Regions from separate parts of the Moritella sp. F3 genome, predicted to be linked through region 2. Evidence: predicted binding sites of a transcription regulator. Region 2 holds the regulator's gene; each other region holds the start of a gene.
What was found. Region 2 encodes LexA, which represses DNA repair genes until DNA is damaged. Its sites were predicted from a motif close to TACTGTATNNNNATACAGTA; they were not measured.
Positions count from the first base shown of each region.

Region 1 (3,186 bases), on a different contig from region 2:
TGAGAGGCGACTGACGATACGAGGTTCGAAACAGAAGTTAGCGATCGCTTTGCTGGTAGATGTCAGCAATAAAAAAGCCTGCCTGTTATCTAATACAGGCAGGCTTATGGCTATAATTTAGTTACTATTTAGCAGTTAAGTGCTTATTAGCGATTTTTCTTCGCTTGTTTCTGCAGTGCCATATCAAATTCGTCAGGGAACATGATAAGTCCTTCGTCTGCAAGGTTAGGAAAAATAACCAATGCTAAATCATCATCCATCAAGCCTGATGTCCAACGGCTTTGCCATTTAGCTAACGAGATAGATTCTGTTTTACAGTCTTTCCATTCGCCAGTTGCCCAAGATTGTGCAAATTCAGCGTTAGGCCATACAGGTACACAGTCTTCGTCTTCATTGTTTAGCATTACGCAACCGTGCTCATCCGTTAGGATCCAGATTTGACGTTCGCTAGTCACTTCTTTTAATAAATAGCTTAGGCGTTTTTCAGCATCATAAGCTTGGATTGTCGCGATTTGGTTGCTATCGAGAGTTTTTGACATTTAATCTGTTCCTAGTGTGACTAAAATAACGGTCAGATACCAATTGTGTGCAATAAATAATTTGTCATTTAAGCAATTGATATCATATCGGTACTTACTTTTAAGACCGACCCTTATTTATTAATCGAAAATTGTTTATTAACCGAAAATAAGCGACCAAACGCTAGGCTTACTTTTCTTATGATATTCTTTTCTTAAGCTATCCACTTGTTCTAGCTTACTTTTAGCAAGATCTAGATTCGTGTCTGTAACGTCGACTTCTTGAATGCTGTTAAGTACCGATTCAACTTTATTTAAACCTTGATTTGACATCTCTGCACGATCAGGGGAAAAGTTATAGCTTTGTGCAACAGCAAGCATTTCACTTATTTCATCAATGCGCATGTTAAACTCATCCGCAGATGTAGTTTTCATTGCTTGAGTATACGCTAATCTCATGTGTTTCATGGTGACTTTAAGGTCGATACTGTCTATTTCGGCACTGTTAACCAAAGTTGAAAATAATAAGCTGATGATAAGACCAAGCTGAGCAATACGATTCTTCATGATTTTTATCCATAAGTAATAATGAAAGTCTTTCATTCATCACCGTCGTAATAACGTGATGAATAATAATTTGGTTTGTATTCGGTGTTAGCCGCGATACATATTTTCGAATGATTTTATTGAAAAACCCCGTAGTACTTGATCACCAATTTTGAGTGTTGGAACACCTCTACCACCAATTGCGGCGAGTTCTTTACTGCCACGTGGCTCATTGACGCTGCATAAGCGATACGGAATTTTTTTTTCATCTAAGTAGCGCTTTGCTGAATCGCAATTTGGACACTTCTTCTGTGTGTATAACACGACTCTTTTCATATTAGCCAACTATCTTCATCGTAAAAGCGCGCATTATAACAAGCTAACACTGATTAACAATGCATCAATACAGGCAAACCTTTTGAAATACACTTCTTTACATGCATGCTGAATAATCTAGTGTGGTAACGAGGTTTTTAACTGGTTAATTTATACGCGTTATTTTACAGATATACAGATAAAGTAGAGGGTTTAGATTTCAAACGGATGTGCAGGTATACTGTAATTATAAACATGATAATTGAAGATAATGAAGTATGAGTATTATTCTTGGCATTGATCCTGGTTCTCGCATTACTGGGTATGGTGTGATCCAACACATACACGGCAAATTTCAATATTTAGGTAGTGGTTGTATCCGTACCACGGGTGACAACTTACCTGAGCGCTTAAAGCAAATTCACGCTGGTGTGTGTGAAATCATTATCCAGTTTCAGCCAGATAAATTTGCTATTGAAGATGTATTCATGGGTAAAAATGCGGCGTCAGCATTAAAACTGGGTCAGGCTCGTGGTGCCGCAATCGTTGCAGCGGTATCGAATGATCTTGAGGTCGGTGAATATACCGCGCGTCAGATCAAGCAAGCTGTCGTAGGGAACGGTGGTGCTGATAAAGAGCAAGTTCAGCAAATGGTCGTTAATCTACTAAAGCTAGGTGGAACGCCGCAAGCGGATGCTGCAGATGGACTCGCGGTCGCGTTATGCCACGCGCAAAGTTTACGTACCCTCATTAATATGGCGGGTAAAGTAAAGGGTACTGCGCGTGGTCGCTTTAACTAATTATCTTTAATTAATCGGGTGTCGTGGTAGCGAAATAAAATGATCTGGATATTTAACCAGTATTTTATTATGCTACTGAACATTATATTCGTATTTAAAAATGTTGGAAAATAATTGTGATTGGACGTTTACGTGGCACTTTACTAGAAAAGCAACCACCCGAGATCTTACTAGAAGTAAATGGTGTCGGTTATGAAGTTCAACTGCCAATGAGCTGTTTTTACGAGCTTGGTGATGTTGACAGCGAAGTGATCGTTTACACCCATTTTGTGGTGAGAGAAGACGCCCAATTACTTTACGGTTTTAATAACAAAATGGAACGCTTGATGTTCCGCGAATTGATTAAAGTAAATGGGGTCGGTCCTAAACTGGCATTAGCTATCTTATCGGGTATGACGGCGAATCAATTTGCTCATTGTGTTGAGCATGATGATATCAACAGCCTAATTAAATTGCCGGGTGTTGGTAAAAAGACAGCCGAGCGTTTATTGGTTGAAATGCGTGACCGTTTGAAGAATTGGGTTACTCAAGATTTATTTACCCCTGAAGCAGACAAAGCGCAATTACAGGGTTATGGTAATACTGCATCGAATGCGATTGAGGAAGCGGAAGAAGCCTTGGTTGGTTTAGGTTATAAACCGGCGCAAGTAGCCAAAATGATCAAAAAAGTTGCTCAGCCAAGTATGAGCTGTGAAGAGATCATTCGTCAGTCATTACGTGCCACCTTACAGAATTAATTTAGGAAGTTACTTTAGTGATTGAAGCTGATCGATTAATTTCTAGCGGCACCGTCCGCGAAGAAGAAGTCATAGACCGTGCCATCCGACCGAAAATGTTGTCTGACTACCAAGGCCAGGATCATGTACGTGATCAAATGGAGATTTTTATTGAGGCCAGTAAGCGTCGTGAGGATGCGTTGGATCATTTATTAATCTTTGGACCGCCGGGACTCGGTAAAACCACGTTAGCCAATATTGTCGCTAACGAAATGGGTGTAAGCATTAAAA
Region 1 is NZ_BLRL01000016.1:6,737-9,922, reverse strand. Features, by position in the region: gene JFU56_RS19465 (DUF2750 domain-containing protein) at 147-539, opposite strand; gene JFU56_RS19460 (cytochrome b562) at 678-1,085, opposite strand; gene JFU56_RS19455 (glutaredoxin family protein) at 1,173-1,400, opposite strand; gene ruvC (crossover junction endodeoxyribonuclease RuvC) at 1,658-2,179, shown strand; gene ruvA (Holliday junction branch migration protein RuvA) at 2,296-2,916, shown strand; gene ruvB (Holliday junction branch migration DNA helicase RuvB) at 2,934-3,186, shown strand, end outside.
Region 1: a site for LexA is predicted at 1,619-1,638, ahead of ruvC (crossover junction endodeoxyribonuclease RuvC). Genes of this name have one in related genera too.

Region 2 (3,186 bases):
TTACGATCCAGCCAGTTGCGCCAGCAGATTTACCGGCCATTTTTTTATCCGCACCAGATTCTGTGGTTAACATCAGAATCGGCGTAAATTTATAAGCACTTTCATTACGTAATTGACTAATTAAGCTAATACCATCCATACGTGGCATATTAATATCTGAAATAATAAGATCGAAATGGCCAGTCTTGGCTTTGGCTAAGCCATCAACCCCATCGACGGCCGAGTCGACCTGATAACCTGCTTGTTTTAAAGTGAATAAGACCATTTCACGAATGGATACCGAATCATCTACAGCTAATATTCGTTTCATTAGAGTGCCTCACATTGATGCGTAATTAAAATCCGTTTCAAATCCTAACGCTTTTACCACCGTCATAAATTTATCCGACGGAGATAAAAACACCAGTGTCGTATTATGTAATGCTAAGTGTTGAGCATAAGCATAAAAAAGTTGGCAAGATGCACTGTCTATATGCGTGATGTAACGTGCATCGAAAAGTTGAGGTTCGGTATTAATAGGCAACGAATCAAGCGTGGCTTTAAGGCTCGAGATCGCGGAGATATCGATCTTTTCACCGAGTTCCATGGTGATGGGGGCTTGTTCCATAAATTAATCCTGTATTTACACAAACGTATTAAAAAATAAATTATTAATATAACTCGTGTTGAGTATAGGAAAGGATTTTATAAATAAGTGGACGATAGAGAGAACTGTGATGTGAAGACAACATTTAAAGTCGTTTACAAGATGAGAGAACAAGAATAGACGGCGGAAAATACAAAATAAAAAGATAGATAGTCATAAGATTATTAACTATCTATCCTCAAAACAACCAAGGTAAAGCGTGATTACATCCAATCAGTATTACGAATAATACCCACAGCAACACCTTCAATATCAAAGCTTTGGAAGTTTAAATCAACACGTATCGTGCTCATTTCATCATTTTCAGGATGCAGTAAAATTTCACAGCCTTGTTGTTCAAAACGTTTCACGGTTACTTCATCGTCAACGCGTGCCACAACAACTTGGCCTTTACTGATGTTTTTAGTTTTATGTACCGCTAATAAATCGCCATCCATAATACCAATGTTGCGCATACTCTCGCCGCGAACACGCAATAAAAAATCAGCGTTTGGCGTGAACATTGATGGGTCAACATTATAATGCGCCTCAATATGTTCTTGCGCTAAAATTGGCTCACCAGCGGCAACCTGACCGATCAAAGGTAATCCACTCTCATTACTGGCTTCTTCAGCATTAACCAACAAACGAATACCGCGAGAGGTACCCGCTAAAATTTCAATGTGGCCTTTTCGGGCTAATGCTTTTAAATGTTCTTCGGCAGCATTCGGCGAACGAAAACCAAGTTCCTTCGCAATCTCAGCTCGGGTTGGCGGCATGCCGGTATTTTTAATATGCTGCTTAACTAATTCAAATACTTCTGCTTGTCTTTGTGTCAATGCTTTCATTATGAACCCTAACTGGTTTTATATACAGTTTCTTGTAATTATATACAGTATAATCAAGTTTGCAATATAAGCAGTCGGTATATCAAAATAATAATGAATTAACCGCTTGCTGGTGCTTAAACACAGATTTATAGCCACGTATCTGATATTATTGGAGTAAGCACTCTCGCACTTTAAATAACAGAATGATAACCATTATGCAACAAACACCGTCAATGTTAAGTCGAAGTTTCGTTAACGGCTTAGTTAAATCTCAGTACGTACCAGATAACCCAGTTGATGCGTTAAAGTTAGATTTAACGCGTCCTATTGTTTATGCTTTGAAAACTAAATCGATGACGGATCTCGTCGCATTACAACGCGCCTGTAAAGAACTAGGCCTGCCCGATCCGCTCACACCAATCAAAGTTAACGGTGTAATTATTCCTAGCCACGTTTGCTTAGATAATCCAGCCCCACTGTTTGGCAAGACCAAAAATACCGACGTATTTTTTGATGAATTCCAACAATTATTACGTTTACACAAAGATGATAAAGTCCTCGACATTCAATTGATGCCAGTAGCATTATTTTGGGGCCGTGCACCAGGAAAAGAAGGCCAAGTGCCACTGCTATCATTAGCTAACAGTATTTCACCAAGCCGCTTGCGCAAAACGTTAATCGTCGGACTGAACCGTAAAGACAACTTAGTTCGCTTTAATAATCCTGTGTCACTGCGTTTCATGGCTGATCAACACGGTAGTGACGAGAAACTCGCACAAAAATTAATTCGTGTTGCGAAGATCCATTTTAGTCGTCAAAAGTTAGCGGCGTCGGGTCCTAAACTACCAAATCGTTACCAATTGTTTGAACAACTATTACGTAATCCAGAAGTAAAAAAAGCGATTCAAGTTGAGATAGCGGAACATAACATTTCAGCACAAAAAGCTGAAAAACGCGCCAACGATTATATCGATGAAATTGCCAGTGACTTCTCGTATAAACTCGTCAAAAACACCAGTAATTTCATGAGCTGGTTATGGAATAAAATATACAGCGGTATCAAAGTAAACAATGCCGAACAAGTGCGTAAACTTGCAGCCGATGGCCATGAAATTGTATTCATGCCTTGTCATCGTAGCCACATGGATTACTTACTTATTTCTTATGTGATTTATAATGAAGGTTTGATTCCACCGCACATTGCTGCCGGTATTAATCTTAACTTCTTCCCTGCTGGGCCTATGTTCCGCCGTGGTGGTGCATTCTTCTTGCGTCGTACATTTAAAGGCAACAAACTTTACGCGACCATTTTTAGAGAGTACTTAAGTTTGCTATTCTCGAAAGGTTATTCGGTTGAATTCTTTACCGAAGGTGGGCGTAGCCGTACAGGACGTTTATTACCACCGAAAACAGGTATGCTTAACATGACGCTACAAGCGATGTTAAGAGAGCAAAACCGACCAATCACCTTAGTGCCTGTATATCTAGGCTACGATCATGTGATGGAAGTAAGCACCTATGTAAAAGAATTGTCTGGTGCCAATAAGAAAAAAGAAAGTATGTTCCAGGTATTTGGTATCGCTAAAAAATTGAAAAATTACGGCCAAGCATTTGTAAACTTTGGTGAACCAATCAACCTGAATCAATATTTAAATAAACACGTTGAAAACTGGCGCGATGACATGAATATGCCTGTCGAAGAGCAACCGCAATGGTTACAGCAAACCACTC
Region 2 is NZ_BLRL01000013.1:110,915-114,100, reverse strand. Features, by position in the region: gene JFU56_RS18190 (response regulator) at 1-310, opposite strand, end outside; gene JFU56_RS18185 (STAS domain-containing protein) at 320-607, opposite strand; gene lexA (transcriptional repressor LexA) at 850-1,473, opposite strand; gene plsB (glycerol-3-phosphate 1-O-acyltransferase PlsB) at 1,671-3,186, shown strand, end outside.

Region 3 (3,186 bases), on a different contig from region 2:
TTGCTGTTGTATCAATTGTTCTGCTGCATACACGGTACTGCTCGGGTTTAATGGCGCCGCTTCTGCTAGCGTATTATTGGTTTTTTGATAAATACTGGTAGAGCTGACAAAAATAAATTTACCCACGTTATATTGTTTTAACATGAGCAGTAATTGCTTTATTTGCGTTGCCAAGGGACTTTTTACATGATTACCTCGGCTAGCAGGGAGTAGGCAAATCGCAATATCTTTATTGGCTAATAAACCCTGCCAATCTCCTTGAGGCTCTTCGGCAAGGGTCGCGCCCACTGCTGGTATTCCTGCTATTGTTAAACTTGCGGCTTTGTCTGTATGGCTGCAACTTACCGTCAGCGGGTAATGTTGTGATAATAGTTGTTGTGCTAATGGTTTTCCTAACCAGCCAGCGCCGATGATCGCTATTTTAGGTAGTGTATCTTTGCTCATATCAATTGCCTGTATATCAAGTTAGATACAAGCGTAACTATTTTCGGTTATAATAGCGATTGATAATCTGTCGTTACATAAACTAAAGAGAAAACCATGAGTAAATTTATAGATAGCTGGGCTATCGTGCATATTGACGATTCTTACAATGCATCAGTATTAGGTAGCAGAGGCACTAAGCTACACTGGTGTAATGGCCGTGAAGAAGCTATCGAGTTTATTTATGACGAGTATTTGGCTATCCTCGCGGATACAGGCGAGATGGATGGCGAGTTAGTGTTTGCTGCAAAGCAACGATTTAAAGTATTACAAGCACAGACAAATTCAGATGAAGAGTGGATTGAACACGTTAACGAGTTAACTATTGATCTACGCCATATTGTTTGGTTTGGTAGTATTGCCGACATGGCTGAGTTAAACAATGACTTCGCTTGTGCAGTACGTGAAGTTTATTGGGAAGAGTTCGGCGAATATGATGAAAACGATCCAAGCGCTTATGTTCCTGAAGATGAGTGGCTGAACTTATCAGAAGCGTTAGTTGAATACTTAAGCCGCGCAATCGTTTAATTTAGCGATGCTACTTGCTTAATAATCGCTTAATTTAATAGATTAACGTATCTACCTTTACCTAATACGTTAATCTACTCTTGTTACCTCCTCATTTTTAAGTCATAGACTTACACTGCAAAATTAGCTACATTAACTGTTTATTCATACAGTCTACAATTGCTAATATCATGAAACTTTATATTGCCGAAAAACCCAGCCTTGGTCGTGCTATTGCCGACGTATTACCAAAACCGCATAAGAAACAGCAAGGTTATATTGAGGTGGGTAATGGCGATGTCGTGTCTTGGTGTATTGGTCACTTACTCGAACAGGCTGAGCCTGACGCCTACGATGACGTTTATAAAAAATGGCGTTTAGAACACCTACCAATCGTGCCTGAGACTTGGCAATTAAAGAAGAAACCTAATACCAGTAAACAGCTGACCGTATTAAGAGGATTAGTTAAAAAGGCGACGAGTCTTGTGCATGCGGGTGATCCCGACAGAGAAGGGCAGCTACTGGTCGATGAAGTGATTGAATTTCTGAAAACCCCAGCGAAAAAGAAAAATACCGCCCAGCGTTTGCTCATTAGCGATCTTAATCCGGCAGCCGTAACAAAGGCGTTGAATAACCTGCAGCCTAACAGTGACTATATCCCCTTATCTGTATCAGCATTAGCACGCTCGCGAGCGGATTGGCTCTATGGTATGAACATGACCCGTGCTTATACCTTACAAGGCCAAAAAGTCGGTTACCAAGGTGTCTTGTCAGTCGGGCGAGTACAAACGCCGATCTTAGGCTTAGTTGTTCGACGTGATATCGAGATCGCCAATTTTGTCAGTAAGCCTTTCTATGAAGTACTCGCGCATCTACAAACCCAGCAACAAGAAACGTTCACAGCCAAATGGAAACCGAGCGAAGCTTGTCGTCCATATATGGATGAAGATGGCCGGGTGTTAGTGAAGAAACTGGCTGAAAATGTTGTCAGTCGTGTCCAGGGGAAAATGGGCGAAGTGACCAAGCTGGAAAAGAAAAACAAACAACAAGCAGCGCCATTACCTTACAATTTATCGTCATTGCAAATTGACGGGGCTAAGCGTTTTGGTATGAGCGCGCAGCAAGTATTAGACACCTGCCAAGCGTTGTACGAGCGTCATAAACTGATTACTTACCCACGTTCCGATAGCCGTTATTTACCCAAAGAACATTATGCCCATCGTAGCAGTGTGATTAAGGCGATAGCCAATACGAGTAGCGCATTAAATCAAGCCGCGGTAAATGCCGATCAGAGTTTACGCAGCAAAGCGTGGAACGATAGCAAGGTAGAAGCGCATCATGCCATTATCCCGACCGAAAAAAGCAGCAATGTTGATCGACTCAATAGCAGTGAAAAGAATATTTATGAATTAGTTGCGAGGCAATATCTGTGTCAGTTTTATCCGGCTTATGAATATGCCGATACAGTGGCTGAAATCACCATTGCTGGTGGACTGTTTATTGCCAAAGCAAAAATGACATTGAAGCAGGGCTGGAAAGTATTATTCCCTAAATCATCGGCGGGTAATACCAAGCAAACAGAAGCTGAAAAAGAATTAGCTGCGCAGCTACCCACGATCCAAAAAGGCGAGCAAGTGTTATGTCAGCGGGCTGAATGTATTGAAAAGCAAACTCAGCCGCCAAAACATTTCAGTGATGCAACCTTACTTGCAGCGATGACGGGTATCTCTCGTTATGTACAAGACAGTGATATCCGTAGGATCTTAAAAGACACCGATGGCCTGGGTACGGAGGCCACGCGAGCAGGGATTATTGAGTTGTTATTCAGACGTAATTTCTTAGTGCGTAATAACAAACTGATTTTAGCTACTGACGCAGGCAAAGGCTTGATTAATGCGTTACCTGAATCAGCGACATTACCGGATATGACTGCGCAATGGGAGTCGGTACTTGATGGTATTAGTAAAAAAGAAGCAAGTTATCAGCATTTCATGGGCGGCCTATTACAGCAATTATCAGGCATGATTGAGCAGGCTAAATCAACATTACCGGATGGCTTACGCGGTCTCTCTAGTGGTAAACCTGCTGGTGGTCGCTTCAAGAAAAAACCAGCTAAAAAGCGGACTTACAAAAAATCATAACCGAAAACTGAGCACTTATACTGTATTTAAATAAGGCTGTGTTGCATTTAGAGTA
Region 3 is NZ_BLRL01000017.1:66,175-69,360, reverse strand. Features, by position in the region: gene JFU56_RS20100 (NAD(P)H-binding protein) at 1-444, opposite strand, end outside; gene JFU56_RS20095 (hypothetical protein) at 541-1,011, shown strand; gene JFU56_RS20090 (DNA topoisomerase III) at 1,182-3,131, shown strand.
Region 3: a site for LexA is predicted at 1,146-1,165, ahead of JFU56_RS20090 (DNA topoisomerase III). Genes of this name have one in related genera too.